Regions from separate parts of the Bradyrhizobium sp. CCBAU 53415 genome, predicted to be linked through region 1. Evidence: riboswitches for the same ligand, from Rfam matches in the RefSeq annotation. Region 1 holds a riboswitch; the other holds the start of a gene.

Region 1 (14,354 bases):
GATCAGGCGCTTGGCGATGTCGTCGACGGTGACGCCTGAGGTCGTCTTCAGCGGACGGGGATCGACGATGCACTCATGCGCGACACGGCCCCTGGCGTTCTTGTAGAGCACCGGAAAGTGCGGATCGAGACGCGCTGCAATGTAATTGGCATTGAGGATCGCGATCTCGGTGGCACGCTTCAAGCCTTCGCCGCCCATCATCAGAATGTAGATGTAGGAGATGGTGAGGATCGAGGCCGAGCCGAACGGTGCGGCCGAGACCGGACCGACCGGTGCATCCGCCTGCGTCGCCGGATGACCCGGCAGGAACGGCGCAAGGTGCGCCTTGACGCCGATCGGACCCATGCCGGGGCCGCCGCCGCCATGCGGGATGCAGAAGGTCTTGTGCAGATTGAGATGGCTGACGTCGGCGCCGTAATCGCCGGGCCTGCTGAGGCCGACCTGCGCGTTGAGGTTGGCGCCGTCGAGATACACCTGGCCGCCATGGCCATGCACGATGTCGCAGATCTCGCTTATATGCTCCTCGAACACGCCGTGGGTCGAGGGATAGGTGATCATGACCGCGGCGAGATCATGCGAATGCTTTTCCGCCTTGGCGCGAAGGTCGTCGACGTCGACGTCGCCGTTCTTCTCGCAAGCGACCACCACCACGTCCATGCCGACCATCGCGGCCGAGGCCGGGTTGGTGCCGTGGGCGGAAGAGGGGATCAGGCAGATCTTGCGATGGCCCTGTCCGCGCGCGGCGTGATACCCGCGAATAGCCAAAAGCCCGGCATATTCGCCTTGCGCGCCCGAATTCGGCTGCAGCGAGATCGCGTCATAGCCGGTGATGTCGCACAGCCATTTTTCCAGCCGCGCGAACAGCGCGTGATAGCCGGCGGCCTGTTCGCGCGGGACGAACGGGTGCAGCGTCGCGAATTCCGGCCAGGTCAACGGCATCATCTCGGTGGTCGCGTTCAGCTTCATGGTGCAGGAGCCGAGCGGGATCATCGCGCGGTCGAGCGCGAGGTCGCGATCACTGAGCTTGCGCATGTAGCGCAGCATCTCGGTCTCCGAGCGATGCGCATGGAAGACCGGATGGGTCAGGAAAGCGGTCGTGCGCTTCAACTCGTGCGGCAGCGTCTCGCGCGCCTCGGCGTCGATCTCGGCATAGGCGAAGGTGCCGCCGAAGGCGCGCCAGACCGCTTCAACCGTCGCAGGCGTCGTGGTCTCGTCGAGCGCGATGCGCAAGCTGGTGTCACCGATGCCGAGATTGATTGTCTCGGCCGCGGCGCGCGCGACGATCTCGGCACGCCTGGCGCCGGCATCCACGCTGATCGTGTCGAAGAAGGTGTCGGACTGCGGCGCAAAGCCGAGCTTGCGCAGGCCGCTGGCGAGCACGACGGCACGGCGGTGGACGTTGCGCGCGATCTGGATGAGCCCCTCGGGGCCGTGATAGACCGCATACATCGCCGCGATCACGGCGAGCAGCACCTGCGCGGTGCAGATGTTGGAGGTCGCCTTCTCGCGGCGGATGTGCTGCTCGCGGGTCTGCAGTGCGAGGCGGTAGGCAGGCATCCCGCGCGAGTCGACGGAGAGGCCGACGATGCGGCCGGGCAGCGAGCGCTTCAGCGCATCGCGCACCGCCATATAGGCCGCGTGCGGGCCGCCATAGCCCATGGGAACGCCGAAGCGCTGGGCCGAGCCGATCGCGATATCGGCGCCCAACTCGCCGGGCGAGGCGAGCAGCGTCAGCGCCAGCAGGTCGGCGGCGAGGATGGCAACCGCACCCTTCGCCTTCAACGTCGCGATGGCCGCACGCGGATCACGCAATGCGCCGGAGGAGCCCGGATATTGCAGGAGCCCGCCGACGACATCGGCTCTTTCCAGGTCGGTCGCGGGATCGCCGACGATCAGGGTCCAGCCCAGCGGCTCGGCGCGGGTGCGCATCACAGCCAACGTCTGCGGATGCACGTCCTTGTCGACGAAGAAAGCTTTTGCCTTGACCTGCGCGTGCCGCTCGGCGAGCGCCATGGCTTCGGCCGCCGCGGTCGCCTCATCGAGCAGCGAGGCGTTGGCGACGTCGAGCCCGGTGAGGTCGCAGATCATGGTCTGGAAGTTGAACAGCGCCTCCAGCCGGCCCTGGCTGATCTCGGGCTGGTAGGGCGTGTAGGCCGTGTACCAGGCAGGATTCTCCAGGATGTTGCGCTGGATCACCGCGGGCAGGATCGTCCCGGAATAGCCTTGGCCGATCAGGGAGGTGAAGACCTGGTTCTGACGCGCGAGTTCAGCCATATGCGCGATCGCCTCGGTTTCGCTAAGCGGTTTGCCGAGATCGAGCGCGGCGGCCTGCCGGATCGAGGCCGGCAGCGTCTCCGTCATCAGGGCGTCGACGCTCCTGGCGCCAACGGTTTCGAGCATTGCGGTGACATCGCGCGCGGAAGGGCCGATGTGGCGGCGAACGAAACTGGCGGCGGTGTCGCCGCTGGATTTACGGTGCGCGGTCATCGCTTGCTCCATCGTCGTTAAGCGGTGTGTGCCTTGTAGGCGGCTTCATCCATGAGACTGCCGAGCTCGCTCCTGTCGGCCAGCTTGATCTTGAAGAACCAGGCCTTGCCTTGCGCATCCGAGTTCACCAGCGCGGGCTCGGCCGCGAGCGCCTCGTTGCTCTCGACCACCTCGCCCGTAACGGGCGCGTAGACGTCGGAGGCCGCCTTCACGGATTCCACGACGGCGGCGGCTTCGGCCTTCTTCAAGGCGCGGCCGACCTTGGGCAATTCGACGAACACGACATCGCCGAGCTGCTGCTGGGCGTAATCGGTGATGCCGACGGTGGCGACGTCGCCGTCGATCGCGAGCCATTCATGGTCGGAGGTGTACAGCGTCGTGGTCATTTTCGAGGTCCTCAGCGTTTGTAGGTGTTCTTGACGAAGGGCATGGCGGAGACCTGCATGGCCAAGCGCTGGCCACGCACTTCGGCGAAAAGTTTCGTGCCGAGCGCGCTCAGGCTCACAGGCACATAGCCCATCGCGACCGGCGCATTCAGGCTCGGGCCGAAGCCGCCCGAGGTGACCTTGCCGATCGGCTCGCCGGCGGCCTGATCCGCAAACAGCAGCGCGCCCTCGCGCACCGGCGCGCGGCCTTCGGCGCGCAGGCCGACGCGGCGGCGGCTGGCGCCCTGATCGAAATGAGCCAGGATCTTTTCAGCGCCGGGAAAACCGCCGGCGCGCGCGCCACCGCTGCGGCGGCTCTTCTGCACGGACCATTCCAGCGCGGCCTCGACCGGCGTGGTCGCGGTGTCGATGTCGTGGCCGTAGAGGCAGAGCCCGGCTTCCAGCCGCAGGCTGTCGCGCGCCCCGAGGCCGATCGGCAGCACGTCGGGATTGTCGAGCAGCGTTCTCGCGAGCCGTTCGGCATCGGCCGCGGGGACCGAGATCTCGAACCCGTCCTCGCCGGTGTAGCCGGAGCGCGAGACGAAGCATTTGATGCCGGCGACCTCTTGCGGGCCGGCATCCATGAATGTCATGGACGACGCTCCTGCACATAATTTTGCCAGCGCCGCTTCCGCCTTCGGGCCCTGCAGCGCGATCAGCGCGCGGTCGGCCAGAGAATCGATGACGCAGTCGTCCGCGAGATGCGCGCGCAGATGCGCCTCGTCCGCTTCCTTGCAGGCGGCGTTGACGACCAGGAACAGGTGATCGCCGAAATTGGCGACCATCAGATCGTCGAGAATCCCGCCTTCCGCATTGGTGAACTGGGCGTAGCGCTGCCGGCCAGGTGCGATCGCCACGATGTCCTGCGGCACCAGCCGTTCCAGCGCGCGGGCGGCGTCCTCGACCTTGCCCGACTTCGGCCGAAGCGCGAGCTGCCCCATATGCGAGACGTCGAACAGGCCGGCGGCGGCTCGCGTATGCAGGTGCTCCTTCAGCACGCCCGCGGGGTACTGCACGGGCATGTCATAGCCCGCGAACGGCACCATCTTGCCGCCGAGGGACACGTGCAGGGCGTGGAGGGGCGTATGTCGGAGAGATTTCTGGTCGTCGGGTACTGGCATCACAGGGGCCCTCGGCGGTTCCCCGGGGACGATTCCCCGGGGCAACCAGTCGAAGCCCCATCTGTCGCTGTGCCTGAGAGTATTATCCCGTCGGCGGGTGCCACCCGGGTCTTAAGCCCGTCGGCGCCTCTTTCCAGATGTCGTCAAAGCCACGCGGTCCTTTTGCCTGAGAGTTTCCGGGGCGGTTGCTCCTTCGGCGCCGGCTGCCTGAAGCCGGTCTCTCCCGATGTGGCCGTACGATATGGATGGATAAAGACCACAGGGCGGCCAAGCCTGTCAACGCGGCACTAGCGCCTTTCAACGGGATTGCGCGCCTGCGGCAAGCCTCTGATCTCTCTGCACAGTTTCTGGACAGCGAAGCTGGCCTTGTCTAAAAGCGCTTTGGCCCGCAGATATCAGCCTTAACGTCCGGTTCGAATGGCAGGAAGCGGGTCCAAGCACACCCGATTGGATGAACATGAGCGGCGTCAACGAGATCAGGTCGACCTTTCTGAACTTCTTTGCCGAGAACGGCCACGAGATCGTGCCGTCCTCGCCACTCGTGCCGCGCAACGATCCGACGTTGATGTTCACCAATGCCGGCATGGTGCAGTTCAAGAACGTCTTCACCGGCGTGGAGAAGCGGCCCTACCAGCGCGCCACCACCTCGCAGAAATGCGTGCGCGCCGGCGGCAAGCACAACGACCTCGACAATGTCGGCTATACCGCGCGCCATCTCACCTTCTTCGAGATGCTCGGCAACTTCTCGTTCGGCGACTATTTCAAGGAGCGCGCGATCGAGCTTGCCTGGAAGCTGATCACCAAAGAGTTCGGGCTGAAGAAGGACAAGCTGCTCGTCACCGTCTACCACACCGACGACGAGGCGGCGGGACTGTGGAAGAAGATCGCCGGCTTCTCCGACGATCGCATCATCCGCATTCCGACATCGGACAATTTCTGGGCGATGGGCGACACCGGCCCGTGCGGTCCGTGCTCGGAGATCTTCATCGATCGCGGCGAGCACATCTGGGGCGGGCCTCCGGGCTCGCCGGAAGAGGATGGCGACCGCTTCCTCGAATTCTGGAATCTGGTGTTCATGCAGTTCGAGCAGGTGACGAAGGAGGAGCGCCAGCCGCTGCCGCGTCCCTCGATCGACACCGGCATGGGCCTGGAGCGCATGGCCTGCATCCTCCAGGGCGTCGAGAGCGTGTTCGAGACCGACCTGTTCCGCAACCTGATCGACGCGACGGCGTCCGCGCTCGGCGCCGGGCCGAGCGAGCAGACCGTCGCCTCGTTCCGTGTCATCGCCGATCATCTGCGTTCCTCGGCGTTCCTCGTCTCCGACGGCGTGCTGCCCTCGAACGAGGGCCGCGGCTATGTGTTGCGCCGGATCATGCGCCGCGCCATGCGCCATGCGCAGCTGCTGGGGGCCAAGGAGCCCTTGATGTATCGCCTGGTCTGGGCGCTGGTGCGCGAGATGGGCCAGGCCTATCCCGAGCTGATGCGCGCGGAAAAGCTGATCGAGGAAACGCTGCGGCTGGAAGAGACTCGTTTCCGCAAGACGCTTTCGCGGGGCCTCGCCATCCTCGACGAGAAGAGTGCTTCCTTAAAGAAGGGCGACATGTTCGACGGCGACGTCGCCTTCACGCTGTACGACACCTACGGCTTCCCGCTGGATCTGACGCAGGACGCGCTGAAGTCGCGCGGCATCGGCGTCGACCAGGCGGCCTTCACCGACGCGATGGAGCGCCAGAAGACCAAGGCGCGCGAGTCCTGGAAGGGCTCGGGCGAAGCTGCTTCCGAGGCGATCTGGTTCCCGCTGCGCGAGAAGCTGGGGGCGACCGAATTCCTGGGCTACGAGACCGAGAGCGCCGAAGGCGTGGTGTCCGCGCTGGTGAAGGACGGCCACGAAGTCGCCGGCCTCAAGGCCGGCGAGACGGGCGCGATCGTGCTGAACCAGACGCCGTTCTATGCGGAGTCCGGCGGCCAGGTCGGCGACACCGGCGTGCTGCTTGGAGAGGGCGGCATCAAGGTCCGTGTCACCGACACGCAGAAGAAGCTCGGCGATCTCTTCGTCCACATCGGCACGGTCGAGAGCGGCGAAGTGAAGCTCGGCACTGCGCTCCAGCTCGAGGTGGATCATGGCAGGCGTTCCTCGATCCGCGCGCATCACTCGGCGACGCATCTCATCCACGAGGCGCTGCGCCAGGTGCTCGGCGACCACATCGCCCAGCGCGGCTCGATGGTCGCGCCCGACCGGCTGCGCTTCGACTTCGTGCATCCGAAGCCGATCACGGCCGACGAGCTCGCCCGCGTCGAGGACATCGCCAACGACGTGGTGCTGGAGAACGACGAGGTCACGACGCGCATCATGGGCGTCGATGAAGCCCGTGAGGCGGGGGCGCGCGCGCTGTTCGGCGAGAAATACGGCGACGAGGTCCGCGTCGTCTCGATGGGCAGGACCGCGCGCGAGCGCGGCGCCAACGCGCTCGGCTGGTCGGTCGAGCTCTGCGGCGGCACCCATGTCAAGCGCACCGGCGACATCGGCCTGATCACGCTGACGAGCGAGAGCGCGGTCGCCTCGGGCGTGCGCCGCATCGAGGCGCTGACCGGCAATTACGCGCGTAGGCACGCCAACGAGACCATGGCGCTGGCGAAGACCGCGGCGAACGAGCTGCGCACCTCGATCGACGACGTCCCGGCGCGCATCGCCGCGCTGATGGAGGAGCGCAAGAAGCTCGAGCGCGAGCTCTCCGACGCGCGCAAGAAGCTCGCGATGGGCGGCGGCGCTGCCGCCGGCGGCAATGGCGCGGCTTCGGGCGTGCGCGAGGTCGGCGACGTCAAGCTGATGGCGCGCGCGGTCGAGGGCATCGAGATGAAGGATCTCAAGAGCCTCGCCGACGACGGCAAGAAGCAGATCGGCTCGGGCGTCGTCGCCATCGTCGGCGTCACCGAGGACGGCAAGGCCGGTGTGGTGGTCGGCGTCACGCAGGACCTCACCGCGCGCTTCAACGCCGTGAACCTCGTCCGCGTCGCCTCCGAGGCGCTCGGCGGCAAGGGCGGCGGCGGCCGGCCGGACATGGCGCAGGCCGGCGGCCCCGACGGCGCCAGGGCGACCGAGGCGCTCGCGGCGATCGAAAAAGCCATGACTCAACAGAAATCGGCGGGCGTCTGACGATCATGCGCCCCGTTCCGCGAGGACGTGGGCCTCGCGATCCCAATGTGAGGGATCGCCTCTACGAATTGCTGGAGCACGATCCGCTGGCCTATTCGGCCGGGTCGCGCTTCATCCAGTTCATCATCGGCGTCGTCGTGCTCAACGTCGCCGCGATGATCCTCGCCTCGGTGCCGGAGCTCGACGACCGGTTCGGCACGCTGTTTGCGGGCATCACCGTCCTGTCCGTGATCGTGTTCGCGCTGGAATATGCCGCGCGGCTATGGACCGTGGCGGGACACACCCAGCGCAAGGGGTCGGCGCTGTCCGACCGGCTCGGCTATGCCTTCTCGGCGCTCGGCATCATCGATCTCATGGCGTTCCTGCCCGCCGCAATCGTGCTCGCCACCGGCCAGCACGCGACGCTGGCCGCGCTCGGCGTGCTGCCGTTCTTCAAGCTGATCCGCTATTCGCCGGCTATGCGTTCGCTGCTCGCCGCGGTGCATGCCGAGCGGCGGGCGCTGATCGGCTGCATCGTGATCCTGATCGGCGCGGTGCTGACCTTCGCCTCGCTGCTCTATGCCATCGAGCGCGACGTTCAGCCGGACAAGCTCGGCACCATTCCGCAGGCGATGTGGTGGGCGATCGTGACGCTCGGCACCGTCGGCTATGGCGACGTCGTGCCGGTGACGCCGCTCGGCAAGTTCGTCTCCACCTTCGCCATCATCGCCGGCTTTGCCATGATCGCGCTGCCGGTCGCGATCATCTCGACCGCGTTTGCGGAAGAGGTGAGGCGGCGCGATTTCGTCGTCACCTGGGGCATGCTGGCGCGGGTGCCGCTGTTCTCGCACCTGTCGGCCACGGAGATCGCCGACATCATGCGGCTGCTCAGGGCACGCACCATCGAGCAGGGCGAGATTCTGGTGCGGCGGGGCGATGTTGCCTCGTCGATGTATTTCATCACCGCCGGCGAGGTCGAGATTGCGTTGCCGAGCCAGCAGGTGCGCCTTGCCGACGGCACCTTCTTCGGCGAGATCGCGCTGCTGCACAAGACCAAGCGCAGCGGCACCGTGACGGCGACCCGCAAGACCCGGCTGCTCGTGCTCGACGCCCAGGATTTCCACGCTTTGATAGCGCGCATGCCGACGCTCGCCAAACACGTTCACAATACGGCCAAGGCGAGGCTCGCCGACTCCGGCGATCTCGCGCTCGCCGAACTCGCGCAGGCGGAGAAGGAAGGCGGGGAGCGCTAAGCGGCCTCAAAAGCAAAAGGGCCGCGCCTCGAGGCGCGGCCCTTGATGATCTGGCCCAGTCGGGCGAAAGAGCGGACGGCTTACGCCGCCAGCGCCTTGGTCAGGTTTTCCGCGACCTTGTCGAGGAAGCCGGTGGTCGAGAGCCAGCGCTGGTCGGCGCCGACCAGGAGCGCGAGGTCCTTGGTCATGTAGCCGGCCTCGACGGTGTCGACGCAGACCTTCTCCAGCGTGGCGGCGAACTTGGCGAGCTCGGCATTGTTGTCGAGCTTGGCGCGGTGCGACAGGCCGCGGGTCCAGGCGAAGATCGACGCGATCGAGTTGGTCGAGGTCTCCTTGCCCTTCTGGTGCTCGCGGTAGTGGCGGGTCACCGTGCCATGGGCGGCTTCGGCCTCGACGGTCTTGCCGTCGGGGGTGAGCAGCACCGAGGTCATCAGGCCGAGCGAGCCGTAGCCCTGCGCGACCGTGTCGGACTGCACGTCGCCGTCGTAGTTCTTGCAGGCCCAGACATAGCCGCCGGACCATTTCAGCGCCGAGGCCACCATGTCGTCGATCAGGCGGTGCTCGTAGGTCAGGCCCTTGGCGTCGAACTCCTTCTTGAACTCCTTTTCGAAGATCTCCTGGAAGATGTCCTTGAAGCGGCCGTCATAGACCTTGAGGATCGTGTTCTTGGTCGACAGGTACACCGGGTAATTACGGAGCAGGCCGTAATTGAAGGAGGCGCGGGCGAAATCGATGATGGAATCGTCGAGATTGTACATCTCCATGGCGACGCCGGCGCCGGGGGCCTTGAACACTTCCTTCTCGATCACGGTGCCGTCCTCGCCGACGAACTTCAGCGAGAGGGTGCCCTTGCCCGGGAACTTGATGTCGGTGGCGCGGTACTGGTCGCCATAGGCGTGGCGGCCGATGATGATCGGCTTGGTCCAGCCGGGAACCAGGCGCGGCACGTTCTTGCAGATGATCGGTTCGCGGAAGATCACGCCGCCGAGGATGTTGCGGATGGTGCCGTTCGGCGACTTCCACATCTGCTTGAGGTTGAATTCCTTCACCCGGGCTTCATCGGGGGTGATGGTGGCGCACTTGACGCCGACGCCGACCTTCTTGATCGCCTCGGCCGCGTCGATGGTGACCTGATCGTTGGTGTGGTCGCGGTATTCCATGCCCAGGTCGAAATACATCAGCTCGACATCCAGGAACGGGTTGATCAGCTTGTCCTTGATGTACTGCCAGATGATCCGGGTCATCTCGTCGCCATCGAGTTCGACGACGGGATTGGATACCTTGATTTTTGCCATGATCGGGGGAGCCTCTTGGGAACGGCGCTTGTGGCGCGCCACGGGAATATCCGCCGCCTCTTAGCACCGCCGCGCGGCGGGCGAAAGCCAAGGGATTATGCACTTTTAGCTCATCCAGCTTCCGCAGATGGGAAGCGGCCGGCCGGGGGCAGGGTGAGGTTTCAGGCGAGATTCAAAAGTCGAATCCAACCCGTTATTTCTCTTGAGAATTTCGTCAGGACAGGCAAACGACAGGCGAACGCGGCGGGCCGGCCAACGGCTGGCTTTGAATCAATTCCTGAGGCGGCCTTGCCAAGGCCTTGAGAGACAGTGGGAAAGCGAAGCGAGATGTCGGGGACTGACAGAAGCAAGGCGGGCCTTTCCCTCGACGGTCCCATCGTCATCCTGGTCGAGCCGCAGCTGGGTGAAAACATCGGCATGGCCGCGCGCGCCATGGGCAATTTCGCGCTTGGTGCCCTGCGCATCGTCAACCCCCGGGACGGCTGGCCCAACATCGCCGCCCAGCGCGCCGCGGCCGGCGCCGACCACATCCTGGAACGGGTCGAATTGTTCGACACGGTGGAGCAGGCGGTCGCCGACCTCGACCTGCTGTTCGCCACCACCGCGCGCCCCCACGACCAGGCCAAGCCGGTTGTCGGGCCGGAGGCGGCCGCAAGCGAGATCGCCGGGCATGTCGCCGCCGGGGGCAGGGCCGGCATCCTGTTCGGCCGGGAGCGCTGGGGCCTGACCAATGAGGAGGTCGGGCTCTCCAACCGCATCATCACCTTCCCGGTCAATCCCGGCTTTGCCTCGCTCAACCTCGCCCAGGCCGTGCTGCTGATCGGCTATGAATGGTTCAAGCGGGCCACATCCGGCGAGCTGCCGCATGCCATGCCGGAGCGGTCCGAGCGCGCCTCGCAGCACCAGATGCAGGCCTTCTTCGACAATCTCGTGCGCGAGCTCGACAAGGTCGAGTTCCTGCGGCCGGCCGAGAAGCGCGACACCATGCTGGTGAACCTGCGCAACATCTTCAGCCGGATGGAGCCGACCAAGCAGGACATGCACACCCTGCACGGCGTGATCATGGCGATCGCGGAAGGACGAAAGGGTCCGGCCAAGGGCGGCGTGCTCGATGGCGAGCAGGCGACGCGCCTGCGCGCGCTCCTGGCCGAGCACGGGCAGGGCGGCGGCGTGCCCGACAGCGGCTCCACCGTGCGCGGCCTTGCCCGCCTGCTCCGCCGCAATCCGACCGACGCCGAGCGCCTGCTCTGGCAGGCGCTGACCCGCGACCGCCGCTTCGCCGGCCAGTTCAAGCGCCAGACCCCGGTCGGTCGTCACATCCCGGACTTCGTCTCCTTCCCGCACCGGATCGCGATCGAACTGGTCAACCCGGGCGAGGGCGAGACAATTGCGGCCGACCGCGCGGGCCGGCGGACCTGGCTGGAGGCGCGGGACTATCGGGTGATCGACATACGCGCTGCGGATGTGGAGCGCGATCTCGAGACGGAGCTGGTGCGGTTGCAGGGGATGGTCGCGGAAAGATCGAGCGCTCCGTAGCAGCACGCTCAAGGCGCGTCGTACTCCACCAAGTCCCACCAATATGCGTCAACTCCGCTGCCTCTCTTGAGCGGCAGATCGGCCTGCGCGCGGCCAGAGCGCTTCGTGCAATCCGCCAATCATGGTAGGCTGGCTCTCGCCATGGAGGTGTTCAGCCGTCGTGGACAGCAAGGGGATTCTTTCAGTGAAATCCCATTTTGAGTCGCTGGCGCTCGACGAGTTCGCCACGAGGCAAGCTGGCGTACTGATCCTGATTGGCCGCATTCTGCTTGCGTGGGTATTCGTCGGAAGCTTGTACGGAGCGCTATCCAATTTCAGCGGCTCGGTGGGCTATTTCAGGTCCCTGAACCTTCCAGCACCTGAGCTGTTCACCATCACGAACATGGCCGTCGAAGCGTTGATATCCGTTGGTTTGATATTGGGTCTCGGTACGCGCTACTGCGCAGTTCTGATGTTCGCGTTCGTGTTGGCGGCGACGATAATCGCGCACCGCTACTGGGAATATCCCGCCGGTGCGCAGCAGATTGGTCAATACAACCACTTCCTGAAGAACATCTCGATCATGGGAGGCGCGATGTTGATCTTCGTCACCGGGCCGGGCCGTTTCAGCCTGGACCGGGCAACGTAGACGGCATCACTTCACGTGGGGCTTGAATGCGTCCTCGATCGCTCGACGGATACTCCTTGTGAGCGGCTTCAAAGCATCGCCCAGGAAGGCGAAGAGAAGCATCAGCCACGTCGCAAGCGCGGCACACCACAGCATGACTTCCAGTATCTCGGGCATGACGCCCTCTCGAAAAATACATTCTCTGAAATACGGCCAGTGTCGCCCAAAGGAGCCGGCACGGCAAGTCGTCCTCTGAGTGGCAGCGCGCCGGAACACTCGCATTATGCCCTCGGAGTAGCTTGCTGGTTGCGGGGTCCCTTGTCTCAATGGAAGAAGGCCACCTCTGTGGCCACGACGAGTGCGCAGGTCGGAGAGCCGGTAAGCCTGGCTGACCCGCTGGAAGCGGACACCCTCATTCGAATACCCGCGTGACCGCTGAAGGGACGAGACCGGTTGCGTTTCCCTAAAGCGCGATGCGATCAGGATGAATCGTCATCGCGCTGTAGGTTGTTGTTTAAGCGTGATCTTTTCGGAAAACCGCTGCGCACCTTTCCGGATCATGCTTCAATCTAATCGACCCTGCGGACTTACACCGCCTCCAATTGATCCGCCGCACGCTTCTTCTTCGCCTTCGCCTGGCCGAGCAGGGGAGTTGCCGTGAGTGCCGCCGTATCCGCGACGCCCGGGTCGCGTGAGATCATCGCCGCGACGATCGCGCCGTCGATGATCAGGCCGAGCTGGTGGGCCAGCACCGAGGGCTCGCTCGAGCCGAGCTCGCTGGCGAGCTTCTCGATGTGGCCGAGCACGATCTTCTTGTGCTTCAGCGCGATGTTGCGAAACTGCTTGGCGTCCTTGTCGTGCTCGCCGACCGCATTGATGAAAGGGCAGCCGTAGAAGCGCTCCTCGGCAAACCAGCTCTTCAGCGCGGGAAAGATGCGCGTGAGCTTCGCCTGCGCATCGCCGCCGCCTTGCTCCATGGCGCCGATGAACCATTCGCGCCACTGCTTGCCCTCGCTCTCCAGCACGGCGTTGACGAGATTGGTCTTGGAGCCGAACAATTTGTAGAGCGTCGTCTTCGCGGTGCCGGCCTCCTCGATGATCGCATCAATGCCGGTCGCGTTGATGCCGTTCTTGCAGAACAGATGCGACGCGGCGCTGAGCAGGCGCCCTCGCGCGGATTCATCGTCGCCGGCTCCGGCGTGGGGCGAGTTCGAATTCTTCTTCGATGACGTCTTTGCCATGAGCTGCAACTTAATCGCAGCCGCGCCGCATCAGCAAGCCGCATCTGTTTGGCGCCGAAAAGATTCGCATCCGCTCAGGCATCTGCTTCGCCCTTGAGCAGGGGAGGGCTGATCAATCCGCAGGCAGCGACGCTTAAGCGGCTCCAATGCTTCGCATTTTGTTTCTGGCCTCGTCTGGCACGCTCCATGCAAGGAAACAGACCGTTCGGTATCCTACCGATTTCCACTTCTGCCAGGGAGAAGACTGATGACTGCCGTCGTTCAAAAGACAGTGCTGACGGGGTGCCTCGCACCCATCGACAAGAATGGGCTCGAGCAACTGATCGCGAGCGGCAAGGCGAATCCGAAGGTCATCAAGACCTTGAAGTGCAAGACAATCGCGGAAGGAAAATTCCGCCACGCCAACTATATCCGCAACCTGCCGCCGTACATCGTCGACGAGCCGCCGGGTTTGCTGGGCGACGACACCGCGCCCAATCCGTCCGAAGCCTCGCTTGCCGCGCTCGGTTCCTGCCTCGCGGTCGGCCTGCATGCCAATGCCGTGCACCGCGGCTGGATCGTCAACAAGCTCGAACTGGAGCTCGAAGGCGATCTCAACATCACCGCGGTTTGGGGCACGGGCGACACCTCCGACAAGCCGGTCGGATTCACCGATGTCCGCGTCAAGGTCGACATGGAATGCGAGGGCGTCTCGCCGGACGAGATCAACGCGCTGGTGGCTCATGTGAAGAAATGGTCGCCGGTCGCCAACACCTTCACCCGCCCGGTCAATCTCGAGGTCGGCATCTAGCTGCAGGCAGGACAAGGTGCGGGAGACGATCATGGGTTCACTGGCTTTATCGCGGGCCGCAGTTCTGGATCAGCCCGCACCGTCCATTGTGGGCGAGGTGGCGCGGATCGCGCGCGAGCAGCTCGCGCCGCTCGCCGCTGGCATCGACGACGGTACGGTCTATCCGGCCGAGGTGCTGCGCAGGTTCGGTGTGGTCGGGGCGTGGGGCAGTCACGTGCCCCACGAAGGCCCGGCGGATCTGCGCTGCGCCATCCAGGCGATGGCGGCGATTGGGGAAGTCTGCGGGGCCACGGCCTTCATGGCCTGGTGCCAGGACACCCTGGTCTGGTACGCGGCGAACTCGACGAATCTGAAGCTCGCCAAGCGCTTCGGCGATGCCTTCTCGACCGGGCGCGTGCTCGGCGGCACCGGACTTTCCAACCCGATGAAGAGCTTCTTCGGCATCGAGAAATTGAAGCTGAAGGGG
Region 2 (14,354 bases), 140 kb from region 1:
CATTCGGCGAACGGACATCCTCGGGGACCGGGTACCATCGATTGAGGAGATGGTGGCTCTGCTCAAACCCGATATCATCGCTGTGCCAGCAACCCTGGAAGCCGTCGCTGCCCGAAAGGCAACGTCAACGATACCGATTGTCTGCCCCGCGCTCGCCGATGCGGTCCATCTCGGCTTGATCGCCAGCGAAGCTCGCCCAGGAGGAAACGTAACGGGCATTGCACCCTACATTGCCGGTTTGCCGAGCAAGCAAATTGAACTCGCGCGAGAAGTCGTGCCGAAGGCAAGTCGCGTCGGACTGCTGATCAACATGAGCGATCCCAAGGGTCCGCCTCAAGTCGGGGATTTGAGGGCAGCTTGTGCGGTTTTGAGCCTCAGCGTCGTCGAAGCCGAAGCTAGCACGGCGCAGGACATTCCGACTACGCTTACTACGCTGGCGAACGAAGGAGTCGATGTGGCCGTTGTTCTTCAGACCAACCTGCTGCTCAACATGAGCGAACAGATCGGAGCTATCGCCCTTGAAAAGCGGCTGCCGACCGTCTTCGGATATCGCGAGCATGTTACCCATGGCGGACTCGTGAGTTATGGCGTTGACTTGCGCTGGTGCTACCGTCGCGCCGGCTATTATGTGGACAAGATCCTCAGGGGGGTACGCCCGGGCGATCTTCCCATCGAATTTCCAAGCAAGCTGTGGTTGGCAGTCAACCTCAAGACGGCAAAGGCTCTCGGCGTGGCTGTGCCGGCAGGGCTCCTCGCCCGCGCCGACGAAGCAATCGAGTGAGGCTTACTTCTGCTGATGGCTCGTGCCCGCATTACGGGGACTAATCTCCGCATATCTGGGGCTCTGGTCAGGGCAAATTATTGTGCATTGTCGCCGCAATTGTTCACATCTCCTTGGCGAGCGCGAACAGCCGGAAATCCTCGAGCGCCGCGTGGCGATGCGGGGCGACTTCGCGACGGTACTCCTCCGTTTCGACGATCGCGCGGAAGGTGGCGAAATCGCCGTATTCGTTGATCGCCGCTTCGTCCCAGCGTTCGCCTGGCGAGCCGACGATGTTCGCCAGGACCGGAACGGAAAACACCCGCACGAGTGGCTTGCCGGCCGCCAGACGCCGAAATGCCGGCCTGTAGCGTTCATTGAAGGCTTCGCGGCCCGAGCAGGGCGCGGCGTCGAATCCGTCCTCGTAACGCGCCTGCGCGCGGTAGCGCAGCAGATTGAGCATGTAGACCGGCTGGCCGGATGGAATGGCCCGCTCGGCGGCGTCGAGGGCTTGCAGAGTGATTTCGATGGGGTTCATCGGACTTCCCGCGTTTCCAGCGCCGCAGAATGCGGGCTGACGCTTCCTGTCTAGCCGTTCGGGAACGGCTCTTGTAGTGACCGCCTAGCCATGACTATGTGGACTACATGTCCACAACGACCTTGCCTCCTGATCTCTCGCGTCTCCTCGCCTTCGTCCGCGTCGTCGAGGCGGGCTCCTTCGCCGAAGCCGCGCGGCGGGCGGGGACGACCACCTCGGCGATGTCCAAGGCGGTCGCCCGCTTCGAAAAGGCTCACGGCTTGCGGCTCTTGCATCGCTCCACCCACTCGTTGGCGCTGACCGACGAGGGCGACAGGCTGATGACGGCGGGACGCGCGTTGGCCGAAAGTCTCGCCCGTGTCCAATCGGCGCTCGGCGAAGTCGCGCACGACGATGGCGGACGGGTGCGCGTGACCGCCCCCGCCTCGTTCGCGCGCGCCTGCATCCTGCCGCAACTGCCCGCGTTCCTGCGGGAACGGCCGGAAATCGAGATCGAGGTCAAATTCCGCAACGAGATTCTCGATCTCGCGGCGGAAGGCGTCGACATCGCGATCCGCTCAGGGCCCCTCGACCGCGCGCCCGGCCATCAGGCGCGGCGGCTTTGCACGTTCTCCTGGATCGCCTGCGCCTCGCCTGCCTATCTGAAGGCGCGCGGCGCCCCGACGACTCCGTACGAGCTTTCCGCGCACGACCATGTCGGCTTCCGGAATCCCGCGAGCGGTCAGATCCTGACCTGGCGCTTCGCCGACCCGCGCGGCAAAGCACCTGTTCGCGTCACGCCCAAGCCCAAGCACATTTGCGACGACGCACACGCTTCGCTTGCTTTGATCGCGAATGGGTTCGGGATCGGCTGGGGGCCAGCATGGCTCGTTGGCGAAGACATTCGCGCCGGCCGGCTGGTCGAGGTGCTGGCGCCCTGGCGCGCGCCTGCGGAACCCCTGTGGATGCTGCGCAGCTCGGGCCGCCGCCCGCCGCTGCGCACACAGCGCGTCATGTCGTTCCTCACCACGCTTCCCGCCGCGTTCAGCGACAAGGCGGTGTGAAGCAACGGCGTCACCGAAATTGAGGCGCCAGGAAACCCTCTCGGTCCTTTGCCGACTCAGCCGCGGCGTGAGAGGAAGTCGAGCACGCCGGTCTTGTAGACCTTGTCGCCGACCGCACGCATGTGGTCGCGGTTGGGAATATCGAGCACTTCCGAGCCGGGGATGATCGCGCCGAGCGCACTCGCAGAGCCTGCGACATCGTCGGCGCTGCCGACCGCGATCAGCACGGGCACGTCGATCTGCGCGGCCTCGTCCTTCGTCATGAGATCGCGCGTGCCGCGGAGGCACGCGGCGAGCGCGCGGCGGTCGGAGCGGGTCTGATCGGCAAACGCGCGGAAGGTGCGGCCGACGGGATCGGTGACGTCCTCCAGCGAAGGCGCCTCCAGCGCTTTTGCCACGTTCTCGCCGGGTCCGGTGCCCTCGATCAGGCCGCCGATGCCGATGCCGCCGAGGATCGCCGAGCGCAGGCGTTGCGGCTCGTTGAGCGACAGCCACGCCGTCATCCGTCCACCCATGGAATAACCCATGATGTCGGCCTGCGGGATGGCGAGATGATCCATCAGCGCGAGCACGTCGCCGGCCATGACGGGAATCGAATATTGCGCGGGCTCGTAGAGCTTTTCGCTTTCGCCATGGCCGCGATTGTCGAGCGCGATCACGCGGCGGCCGTTCTTGCGCAGCTCCGAAACCCAGGTCGGATAGACCCAGTTCACGTTCTTGCTGGAGGCAAAGCCGTGCACCAGGATGATCGGATCGCCCTCGCCTTCGTCGAGATAGGCAATTTCAACGGCGCCGTTGTGAAAGCTCGGCATCATCAGTTCCAGAGGTCTTGAGGGGGATGGGTCGATCTTAGAGCATGATCCGGAAAACTGTGCAGCGGTTTTCCGGCAACATCATGCTCAAACAATAGCCTGAAGCGCGTCGCACTTCAGGCCGTGGTGCCCGCGCTGGCCAGAGCGGCCTCGGCTGCCATCTGCGCGCGGCGGAGTCGCCGCGCCCGCCTGCGATCGCACCAGGCCTGGGTCAGGCGCTCGGTCGTCGCCTTGATGGAGGACAGAAGGCCGAACAGCGTCAGCGCCGCACTGAGCAGCCAGAACGCCAGATCGAACGCGCCGCCGATGAGCAGCAGCGCGCCCCGGCCCAGGAGCTTCATGATCGCGCGCGTCTTGCCGCCCTGTGCTTCCGCAAGCCGCGCCGCGCGCGCCACATCCTTGGGACCCTCGGCGATGCGCAAGGTCTCCATCGCCCCGCGCGTGCCGGTCCTTTCGGCGACGCGCGTGACGTCCTTGCCGAGCCGGACCAGCGCACCGGCCTTTTCGGCCCGGAACGCGGCCTTGATCGCGCTCACGGTCTGGCCCGGCCGCAGCACCGAGCCTGATACCACCGCGTTCCGGAGCATCGGCGTGTCGACGACCTCGCGCGCCGAGCGGCCGGCCCATGCGGCAAGCCCCTCGCCGAGCCGCCCGACTTTCCGCGCATCCTTCACCAGCGTCAGTCCGGCGCGCACCGGCGCCGCACCGCCGACGGACACGTAGGTTGCCGCCGTCACCGCAAGTCCCGCGGCCGCAAGCCCGAGCACGAGGCGGTCGGTGTCCTCGCCCATGGCGAGATGCTTGCCCTCGCGCACCACGTCCCTGATGTCGCCGAACACGAAGAGATCACCGGCCACCGTTCCCGACAGGCTCGCGACATCGTCCGCGTTGCCGGTGACGAGACCGGTGGCGAACCGTTTCGCGAAATGCGAGGTGGAATTCTCCACCTTGACGGCGTCACTGACACGGCTCAGCAGGTCGTCGGGAAGCGCGATGTTGCGGTCACGCGCCAGCGCAACGAAACTATCGGCGAGATCGGCATCATCAGCAGCGAGCGCGGCCTCGATATTGTCCTGAACCACGCGGTCGTTCTGCCGCAGCAGTGCATCGAGCTTCAGCTCGGAGAGCGCAGCCGGGTCGTCCTGGGCAACGAGGATCGCGCCGGCCTCACGGGCATGCGGCGCGACCTGCGCGAGCATGAAGCTGCACGCCGCGATACCGGTCAACGCTGTGCTGATTCGCAGCCACTTCATGCGGAAAGCCTGGATGTCCCTCGGATCACTTGCGCCTGACGATGCGTCTTTCGTCGCAAGTTGCACTCGTCCACAGAGATAGTTTGCCAAAATTGCGACACAACGTCCCCGACGAAAGAAGGGCTTCTCTCAGGCCTCAAGATTGTGTCGAATTTGCATGAGCAAATGAGCATGGGGCAATTGCGAACCTTTCGGTTCCGCTGGACTAGCAATCATCTGTACCCGCAAGTATGGTCCGCGGCGCCTCAAAGATGCCGCGTCAGTTTTTGATTGTGTCTGCCGCCATTGCCACTCCAGGATGAGTTCCGATGTCCGACCATGTCGTCCCGCACTTCCATAACGATGCCGGTGTCCCCGTCATCGAGATCGGCTCGCAAGAGTTCATGTGCGTGGGCGCCAACCCTCCGTTCGACCATCCGCACGTCTTCCTCGACCTCGGCAACGACAACGAGATCATCTGCCCCTATTGTTCGACGCTGTACCGCTTCGCGGCCGACCTGAAGGCGGGCGAAGCCCGCCCGCCGGAATGCGTCCTGAAGGACAAGGTAGCCTGACCGCTTCCATCGGTCAGGAGTGGCGCTCTCCCGAACGATTGTCATCGCCGGCGCGGGCATAGGTGGCCTGACGGCCGCTCTTGCGCTCGCGGCCCGCGGCTTCCGCATCGTCGTGCTGGAAAAGGCAGAGCGCCTCGAAGAAGTCGGCGCCGGCCTGCAGCTCTCCCCCAATGCCAGCCGCGTGCTGGTCGAGCTCGGCCTGACCGAACGCCTCAAGGCGCGCGCGGTGACCCCGGAGGCGGTCTCGATCATGAGCGCGCGCGCGGGCGGCGAGCTCCTGCGCATGCCGCTGGGCGAAGCAGCTTCCGCGCGCGCCGGCGCCCCGTATTGGGTGGTGCATCGCGCCGACCTGCAATCGGCGCTGGCCGGCGCTGGCGCCGATCATCCCGACATCGACCTGAAGCTGGGTGCAACCTTCGAGGACGTCGCGCCCCACGCCAAGGGCCTGACCGTCGTCCATCGCAGCGGCACGATCCGCCGCAGCGATCTCGCCAGCGCATTGATCGGCGCCGACGGCATCTGGTCGACGGTACGTCAGCATCTGTTTCCCGAGGTGCAGCCGCGCTTCTCCGGGTTGATCGCCTGGCGCGGCACGCTCGATGCCACGCAACTGCCGAAGGACTATACCGCGCGCCGGGTGCAGCTCTGGATGGGCCCGAACGCCCATCTCGTCGCCTATCCGATCGCGGGCGGACGCCAGATCAACGTGGTCGCCGTGCTGCCCGGAACATGGAACAGGCCAGGCTGGAGCACGCCCGGCGATCCCCTCGAGGTCATGGAGGCCTTTGCCGCGCCACGCTGGCCGGCGCCGGCGCGGCTGATGCTCGCCACGGTCGACAGCTGGCGGAAATGGGCCTTGTTCGGCGTGCCCGACGGCTGCCCCTGGAGCAAGGGTCCGGTGGCGCTGCTCGGCGACGCCGTGCATGCCATGCTGCCTTTTGCAGCCCAAGGCGCCGGCATGGCGATCGAGGATGCCGCCGTGCTCGCCCGGCATTTGAGCCTCGAGGCCGCCGAGAGCACCACGGGCATCGCCGCTGCGCTGACGCAATACGGCCGCGCGCGCCAGGCGCGAGTCCTTCGGGTGCAGCAAACCGCGCGGCGGCAGGGCCGCATCTATCATCTCGGCGGGCCGCTCGCGATCGCACGCGATCTTGCGATCCGTGCGCTCGGCCCGGAGCGCATGTTGGCGCGGCAGGACTGGATCTACGGCTGGCGGCCCTGATGCGAGCGCCGCCGGCGCGGCGGCTTGAAGCGCATGATTAGCGCATTGCTCTGCCGGATGCCGACGCGGGCTTGGTCGAGGCGGGCTTCGTACTGGCCGCAGGCGATGGCGATGCGGCAGGCGATGCCGCCTCCGGCGGCGTCTCCCGACACCTGTTGCGGCGCCAGGCCTCGTCTGCCAATTGCGCCTGCCCGCGCACCGCAATGTAATCATTGCGATAGGCAAGCTCGGACACGACCGCGCCACCTGCCCCGGTCTCGGCCTTCTCCATCAACTTCTGCAATTCGTCGGTGCGCTTGGCGAGCAGCTTGCGCTCACCCTCCAGTTGCTTGCAGTCGTACAATTCGTATTTGGCGGGATCGGCAAAGGCCGGCGCGATCGTCTCGCTCATGCCGGCGCAGCCGGACAGCGCGGCGCCGGCCGCAAGCAGCGCGAGAAGTGCGCCAAAGCCGCGCAGCGAAGAGGAGAACAAAGCCGCCATGCCGGATGAATAGCCCCCGTGGATTGAGAATGCCTAAAGCAACAACAGATGTCCGGATTGAGGCTTTGCCTTGTACGCCCGGCTCGCTTAAGGAAGAACCGTCCCTCCGGGTACGCGACGCGCCAATTCCAGACGGCCGGGGATGGACTTAAGTGTTTGATCTCGTTGGATCAAGCGGGCATGGCGGAATTGGTAGACGCAAGGGACTTAAAATCCCTCGGTGCGCAAGCGCTGTGCCGGTTCGACCCCGGCTGCCCGCACCAATGGAGCTGAGGGCAAACCGTGCTCGGCCCGGAGACGACCGCGTCATGGATCCGTGGCGCCCGGCCAGGCGTGCCTCCGGCGCCATGATCGAAGGCCGGCGTCACCAAGAAGACCCTCTATTATATTATCACTTCACTGGCACGGACGAGATCGAGCGGCCCGCAGCACCCGCTGACCTCGTCTGCGTCTCCGCTCCGACGGCTCTCACCAAGTCCTGTCCGGCCCTGCTCCGCCTGCCAGCCATCCCGAAACATGGGTTGTGCAACGCAGCATGCACGGAGATAAAGTCGCTCGATTTCAGGGGTAATCTTCTTGTCCGACGTCAATGCCGACGATTGGGTGTCCGCGGGACACCGCCCGATGGGTTTTCCGGAATTCGTCATCGTGATCGCGTCCATCATGGCGCTGAATCCGCTTGCGATGGACATGATGCTGCCGGCGCTGCCCAACATCGGGTCGGCTTTCCAGATTCCCGTCGCCAATCATCTCCAGCTGGTGCTGTCGACGTTCCTGCTCGGCTTCGGCGCCGGCCAGTTCGTCATGGGCCCCCTGTCGGACCGCTTCGGCCGCCGACCGGTGCTGCTCGGCGGCATGGCGGTCTATGCGGTCGCAAGCGTGCTGGCGGTCGCAGCGCCCTCGTTCGAGACGCTGCTGCTGGCGCGCGCGTTGCAAGGGCTCGGCACCGCGGCGACGCGCGTGATCGCGACGTCGATCGTGCGCGACTGCTATGTCGGCCGCCGCATGGCGAGCGTGATGTCGCTTGCCATGATGGTGTTCATCGCGGTGCCCGTGGTCGCCCCCTCGTTCGGACAGGCGGTGCTGCTGGTGACGGCGTGGCGCGGCATCTTCGTGGTGCTGATGCTGTATGGCCTGCTCGCGCTCGCATGGTGCGTGTTGCGGCTGCCTGAGACCCTTCCCGAGTCCGAGCGCCGGTCGTTGGCGCCCGCCGACGTGCTCTCCGCGTTCCGGCAGACCGTGACCCATCGCCAGACCATCGGCTATGCCACGGCCGCCGGCAGCGTGATGGGCGCACTGTTCGCCTATGTCTTCTGCGCCCAGCAGATCTTCACCGGCATCTATCGCCTCGGCCATTACTTTCCGCTCGCTTTCGCGGCGATCGCGGCCGGCGTCGCCATTGCCGGCTTCCTCAATGCAAGACTGGTCGGGCGGCTCGGCATGCGCGTGATCTCGCACGGAGCGCTGACGCTCTACACCGTCGTGGCCGGCGTTATGCTGCTGACGGAAAGTCTCGGCGTGCTGCCGCTCGCCTTGTTCATGGTGCTCTCCGCCCTAATGATGTTCTCGTTCGGCATGATGGTCGCCAACTTCACTGCGCTCGCGATGGAGCCGCAGGGACATATCGCTGGCACCGCCTCTTCGCTTTACGGCTCGATCACGACGCTGATCGGGATCGTGGTCGGCATGGCGATCGGGCAGAGCTTCGACGGCACGCTGCTGCCCTTCTCGATCGGCTTCTTCCTGTCGACCCTCGCCGCGCTCGCGATCTTGCTGGTGGTGGAGAAGGGGCGGCTGTTCAAGCCGCATCATCGCCCTGTGGCGTGAGGAACCTCCCTGCCCGCTCGATGTTGTACTGCAGCAATCGAGAGGATCGCGAGATGGAACAGGAGAGCAAACCGGATCAGGCCGCGTCGGGAATCGAGCGGCCCACCCCGCGGGAACAGTTCTCGGAAGAGCGGCCACATAGAAGCCTGCCCTTCGCAAGTGAGGGGCTGGAGCCGCTGCGCGACAGCCACTGCTAGAATAGATCGAGCAGGTACCGCTCCATAGAAAACGGCGCCGGGACACCCACGGCGCCGTTCGCATTTCAGACGTAAGACTACTCCGACTTGGTGATGTTCCAGAACACCGGCGTCGCCGGGCCGTCGAGCACACCCGTGAGCGACTTCTGCCAGGCGCTCGGGGCCTGGTACTGGCCGAGCGGAATGTAGATCACCTGCTCAAAAGCTTCCTTTTGGATGTCGGCGGCGATCTTCTTCTGCGCATCGGGCGAGGGCGCGCGAACGAAGGCGTCCTTGAGCTCTTCGATCTTGGCATCTTCCGCCCAGCCGAACCAGCCGCCGTTCTTGCCGCGTCCCCCGATCGAGACGTTGGCGATCGGATTCATCACGTCCGCGGCGACCCAGTTGGTGAAGAACATGTTCCATCCGCCCTCCTTCACCGGCTTCTGGCCGGCACGGCGGGCAACCACCGTCTGCCAGTCGGTCGCCTGGAGATCGACCTTGAAGCCGGCCTCACGGAGCAGCTGCGCGGCGACGATCGGCTGCGCCTTCAAAGTCGTGACGTCGCCGGGGGCCATGATCGCAATCGGCGTCCCGTCATAGCCGGATTCGGCGAGCAGCTTCTTGGCTTCCGCCATGCCGCCGCCTTTCACCAAGGTCTCCGAGCCGAGGTCGGTCGCGAGCGGCGTGTCGCAGATAAAGAAGGCGCCGCAAATCTTGTAGTATTTCGGATTGCCAACAAGGGCGTCCAACACGTCCTTCTGGTTCATTGCCAGAAGTGCAGCGCGGCGCACCTTGGGATTGTCGAAGGGAGGCAGCAGGAAGTTCATGCGGCCGAGCGTCTGGAAGCCGAACTTGTTCAGGACCTCGATCTTGAGGTCTTTATTGCCCTCGACGACCGGAAGCATGTCCCAGGGCACGTTCTCCATGAAATCGATATCGCCCGACTGCAGCGCGTTCACCGCGGTCTGGGAGTCCGGCATGGTAATCCACTCGACGCGATCAACCTTCACCACCTTGCCGCCGGCGGTCCAGCTCGCCGGCTCCTTGCGCGGCACGTAGTCGGTGTTCTTGACGTAGACCGCCTTCACGCCGGGCTGGAATTCCCCCTGCACGAACTTGAAGGGACCCGAGCCGATCTGCTCGGCAATTTGCTTGCCCGCCGGCGTTTCTGCGAGCCGCTTCGGCATCATGAACGGCACCAGCGAGGACGGTTTGCCGATCGATTCGAGCACCAGGCCGTAGGGCTGCTTCAGCTTCAGCACGATCGTCTTGGGATCTGGCGCCTCGATGCTGGCGGTGAAGTCCATGAGCTTCTGGCCCATGCCGTCGTTCCTGCCCCAGCGCTTCAGTGAGGCGACGCAATCCTCGGCAGTCACCGGCGCGCCGTCATGCCACTTCAGTCCGTCGCGCAGCGTGAAGGTGTAGGTCAGCTTGTCGTCGGAGACCTTCCAATCCGCCATCTGCGGCTGAATCTTGAAATTGGAGTCGGTCGCAAGCAGCGTGTCGTAGACCATGTAGCCATGGTCGCGCGTGATGTAGGCCGTGGTGAAGCCCGGATCGATGATGCGCAGATCCGAATGCATCACCGCCGTGATGGTCTTGCCGGCCGCAAGCACTGGCGAGGCCAGCGCGGTCGAAAGCGCGACGACCGACAGCGCAAGTTTGGAGGCGAACGCGCGGCGCCCCCGGCGCATGAAGTGGAACATAGAAAGTTCTCCTGACGTGAAACTGTTCAAAGGCAGGTGATTGGTTAAGCATTCGGTTCATTCGTTGGGCGAACTAACCTCATGCAATGCCTTTATCTTTTCGAGACTTGCAGACAGCGCCGAGCGCGTCAATCCGGTTTCGCTGCAAGCCCTTGCGGCGCGCGCAAGGGCTCCACAAAGATCGGTTTGGCCCTACAACACCCCCCGCTTGTCCTGCCCCGCGCCGATGCAATGCGCGTTCCATCTTTCGAAGCTTGAGAGACATTAAGATGAATCCTGCCAATCTTCCCTTTGATTCCGAGGCGATGCTCGAGGGCCTGCGCGGCTGGGTCGAATGCGAAAGTCCGACCTGGGACGCAGGCGCCGTGGACCGCATGCTCGATATCGCAGCACGGGATATGGCGATCATGGGTGCGACGATCGAGCGCATCGCCGGCCGTCAGGGCTTTGGCGGCGTCATTCGCGCGCGCTTTCCCCATCCGAAGCAGGGCGAGCCGGGCATCCTGATCGCCGGTCACATGGATACCGTTCACCCGGTCGGCACCATCGAGAAGCTGAAATGGCGGCGCGAGGGCAACAAGTGCTACGGCCCCGGCATCTACGACATGAAGGGCGGCAACTATCTCTCGCTGGAAGCGATCCGACAGCTCGCGCGCGCGTCGTTCACGACGCCGCTGCCGATCACCGTGCTGTTCACGCCGGATGAGGAAGTCGGCACGCCCTCCACGCGCGATATCATCGAGGCGGAAGCCGCGCGCAACAAATACGTGCTGGTGCCCGAGCCCGGCCGCGCCGACAACGGCGTCACCACCGGACGCTACGCCATCGCGCGCTTCAATCTCGAGGCGACGGGCCGGCCGAGCCACGCCGGCGCGACGCTGTCGGCGGGACGTTCGGCGATCCGCGAGATGGCGCGGCAGATTCTCGCGATCGACGCGATGACGACGGAGGACTGCACCTTCTCGGTCGGCGTGGTGCATGGCGGCCAGTGGGTCAATTGCGTTGCCACCACCGCGACCGGCGAAGCGCTGTCCATGGCCAAGCGTCAAGCCGATCTCGACCGCGGTGTCGAGAGGATGCTGGCGCTGTCGGGTACCACCAACGACGTCACCTTCAAGGTCACGCGCGGCGTGACGCGTCCGGTCTGGGAGCCGGATGCCGGCACCATGGCGCTGTATGAAAAGGCGCGCGGCATCGCCAAATCTCTCGGCGCGGAATTACCGCATGCAAGCTCCGGCGGCGGGTCCGACGGTAACTTCACCGGTGCAATGGGCATCCCGACGCTCGACGGCCTCGGCGTGCGCGGCGGCAATGGCCACACCCTGGAGGAGTTCATCGAGGTGGACAGCCTGGTCGAGCGCGGGCGCCTGATGGCGGGGTTGCTGGCCACGCTGGAATAGTGAACTCGTCATTCCGGGGCGATGCGACAGCATCGAACCCGGAATCTCGAGGTCCCGGGTTCGATGCTTCGCATCGCCCCGGGCCGACGAGGTGGGCTTTGCACTGCACAATGCGTTGGCAGTCGCGGTCGAAATTTAGCCTTGTCCAAAAATGAGGCGTATCGTACTGCTCCGCCTGTCCACGCGACGATGCGGGAGAGATCGCAACGAAGGCTTTCGGCCTCCGCTGCGGCGCCGACGGAGCAACCGCCCCGGAAACTCTCAGGCAAAAGGACCGTATCGTCAGGACGATCTGGAGAGAGACGGCACGATTCTGCGATCGTGACGTCCACCGAAGGGGATAGTCCGTCGCAAGGTGCGCGGCGGATCAAGCTCTCAGGTAACCGTGACAGATGGGGCGCCGCCAACGGCCTTTGGCCGGCGGTCAGCCGTCTCGAACTCACGGGAGCCCCGAACCTGACATGACCCATATCGCCATCATCGGCGCCGGCATCACCGGCGTGACGACCGCCCATGCCCTGCTCGAACGCGGCTACAGGGTGACGGTACTCGACAGGCACCGCTACGCCGCGATGGAGACGTCTTTCGCCAATGGCGGACAGCTCTCCGCATCGAACGCCGAAGTCTGGAACAGCACTGCGACGATCCTGAAGGGCCTGCGCTGGATGTTCCGGCGCGACGCGCCGCTGCTGATGAACCCGCGGCCGAACTGGCACAAATATTCGTGGATGAGCGAGTTCGTCGCCAACATCGGCAACTACCGCGCCAACACCATCGAGACCACGCGGCTCGCGATCGAAGCGCGCAGGCACCTGTTCGACATCGCGGCGCGCGAAGGAATCGACTTCGATCTCGAACGCCGCGGCATCCTCCACATCTATCGTGACAAGGCCGGCTTCGAATCCGGCCTGCGCGTCAACGCGCTGCTGCAGGAAGGCGGCCTCGAGCGCCGCCCGGTGACGCCGGAGGAAATCCGCAGCATCGAGCCGACACTGCGCAAGGACTATTATGGCGGCTTCTACACGCCGTCGGATGCGACCGGCGATATCCACAAGTTCACCCGCGGGCTGGCGGACGCCTGCAAGCGGCGTGGCGCGACCTTCATCCACGAGGCCAATATCGATTCGATCGCACGTGCCGGCAGCGGCTTCGTCATCGGCTGGGCCGATCTGGCCGCGAGCGATGGTGTGGCGGCCGCGCGCGGCGCACTGAGCGCGGACGGCGTCGTGGTCTGCGCGGGCGTTGCGAGCCGTCACTTCGCCGCCCTGCTCGACGAGCGCGTCAACGTCTACCCGGTCAAGGGCTACTCGATCACCGTGCAGCTCGACACTGCCGAAAGCCGCAACGCCACCCCGACGGTGAGCCTGCTCGACGAGGCCGCCAAGATCGTCACCAGCCGGCTCGGCGTCGATCGTTTTCGCGTCGCCGGCACCGCCGAGTTCAATGACTTCAATCGCGACATCCGCGCCGACCGCGTGCAGCCGCTGATCGACTGGGTGCGCAGCAACTTCCCCGCCGTCGAAACGTCGCGCGTCGTGCCCTGGGCCGGGCTGCGCCCGATGATGCCGAACATGATGCCGGTCGTGCGCGCAGGGCGGATACCTGGTGTGTTCTTCAACACCGGCCACGGCCATCTCGGCTGGACTCTGTCGGCGGCGACGGCGCAGATGATTGCCCAGACCATCGACGGCTGGCGCGGCCTCAACGCGCCACCGTCGGCACCTTCACTTGGGGTTGAGCGTGAACTGCGACATGCATCCTGAGTGGTCGATACCGTGGACATGCCGGCCTCTTGCGACAGCGCAGCCCTTGGCACACAATTTGCCCCCCCCGAGAGGACACCGTCTCCGGGCGGCCTTGCCAGCCCAAGCGATAGGCATGATAGACACGACAGAGTTCACGGGCGCCTCGGGGCGCCACACGTTCCGTAGCCGGAGATAGGTGCATGCTGGGTTATCTTATTCGCCGCGTTCTGGCCGCGGTGCCCGTGATGGGCGTCGTCGCGCTGTTCGTGTTCCTGCTGCTGCGGCTGACGCCAGGCGATCCCGCCGCGATTCTCGCCGGCGACAACGCGACGCCGGAACGGCTTGAGCGCATCCGCACCTCGCTCGGCCTCAACGAGCCGCTGATCGTGCAGTTCGTCACCTGGGTGAACAAGCTGCTACACGGCGATCTCGGGACTTCGCTGATCTCCAACCTGCCGGTGATGAAGATGATCGGCCAGCGCGTCGAGCCCTCGATCTCGATCGCGTTGTCGACCATCATCCTCGCCGTGATCGTCGCCGTTCCCTTGGGGGTGATCGCGGCGTGGAAGCACGGCACCTGGATCGATCGCTTCGTGATGGGCCTGTCCGTGCTCGGCTTCTCGGTGCCGGTGTTCGTGGTCGGCTATGTCCTGATCCAGATCTTCGCCATCGACCTGCGCTGGGTTCCGGTGCAGGGCTTTAAGAGCATCAGCGCCGGCTTCGGGCCGTTCTTCGAGCGCATCATCCTGCCGACCTGCGCACTGTCCTTCATCTACATCGCCCTGATCGCGCGCATGACGCGCGCGGCGATGCTCGACGTGCTCGGCGAAGATT

The links. A riboswitch is a leader RNA that binds a small molecule or an ion and turns the genes downstream of it on or off. The one in region 1 is predicted to bind glycine.
Region 2: linked by a shared signal. The riboswitch ahead of XH87_RS05855 (D-amino acid dehydrogenase) and the one ahead of gcvT (glycine cleavage system aminomethyltransferase GcvT) in region 1 are both predicted to bind glycine.

What each region holds. Positions count from the first base shown of each region.
Region 1 is NZ_LBJF01000001.1:1,115,133-1,129,486, forward strand. It holds gene gcvP (aminomethyl-transferring glycine dehydrogenase) at 1-2,487, opposite strand, end outside; gene gcvH (glycine cleavage system protein GcvH) at 2,505-2,873, opposite strand; gene gcvT (glycine cleavage system aminomethyltransferase GcvT) at 2,885-4,033, opposite strand; glycine riboswitch at 4,178-4,269, opposite strand; gene alaS (alanine--tRNA ligase) at 4,491-7,187, shown strand; gene XH87_RS05200 (cyclic nucleotide-gated ion channel) at 7,193-8,419, shown strand; gene XH87_RS05205 (NADP-dependent isocitrate dehydrogenase) at 8,500-9,714, opposite strand; gene XH87_RS05210 (TrmJ/YjtD family RNA methyltransferase) at 10,042-11,250, shown strand; gene XH87_RS05215 (DoxX family protein) at 11,411-11,878, shown strand; gene XH87_RS05220 (hypothetical protein) at 11,885-12,034, opposite strand; gene XH87_RS05225 (TetR/AcrR family transcriptional regulator) at 12,445-13,098, opposite strand; gene XH87_RS05230 (OsmC family protein) at 13,346-13,888, shown strand; gene XH87_RS05235 (acyl-CoA dehydrogenase family protein) at 13,920-14,354, shown strand, end outside.
Region 2 is NZ_LBJF01000001.1:1,251,986-1,266,339, reverse strand. It holds gene XH87_RS05920 (ABC transporter substrate-binding protein) at 1-781, shown strand, start outside; gene XH87_RS05915 (hypothetical protein) at 885-1,298, opposite strand; gene XH87_RS05910 (LysR family transcriptional regulator) at 1,406-2,341, shown strand; gene XH87_RS05905 (alpha/beta fold hydrolase) at 2,398-3,153, opposite strand; gene XH87_RS05900 (hypothetical protein) at 3,270-4,406, opposite strand; gene XH87_RS05895 (zinc-finger domain-containing protein) at 4,715-4,960, shown strand; gene XH87_RS05890 (FAD-dependent monooxygenase) at 4,980-6,182, shown strand; gene XH87_RS05885 (twin-arginine translocation pathway signal) at 6,220-6,663, opposite strand; tRNA gene XH87_RS05880 (tRNA-Leu) at 6,838-6,926, shown strand; gene XH87_RS05875 (multidrug effflux MFS transporter) at 7,240-8,490, shown strand; gene XH87_RS05870 (hypothetical protein) at 8,544-8,687, shown strand; gene XH87_RS05865 (ABC transporter substrate-binding protein) at 8,765-10,375, opposite strand; gene XH87_RS05860 (M20/M25/M40 family metallo-hydrolase) at 10,645-11,775, shown strand; glycine riboswitch at 11,958-12,062, shown strand; glycine riboswitch at 12,066-12,169, shown strand; gene XH87_RS05855 (D-amino acid dehydrogenase) at 12,237-13,538, shown strand; gene XH87_RS05850 (ABC transporter permease) at 13,721-14,354, shown strand, end outside.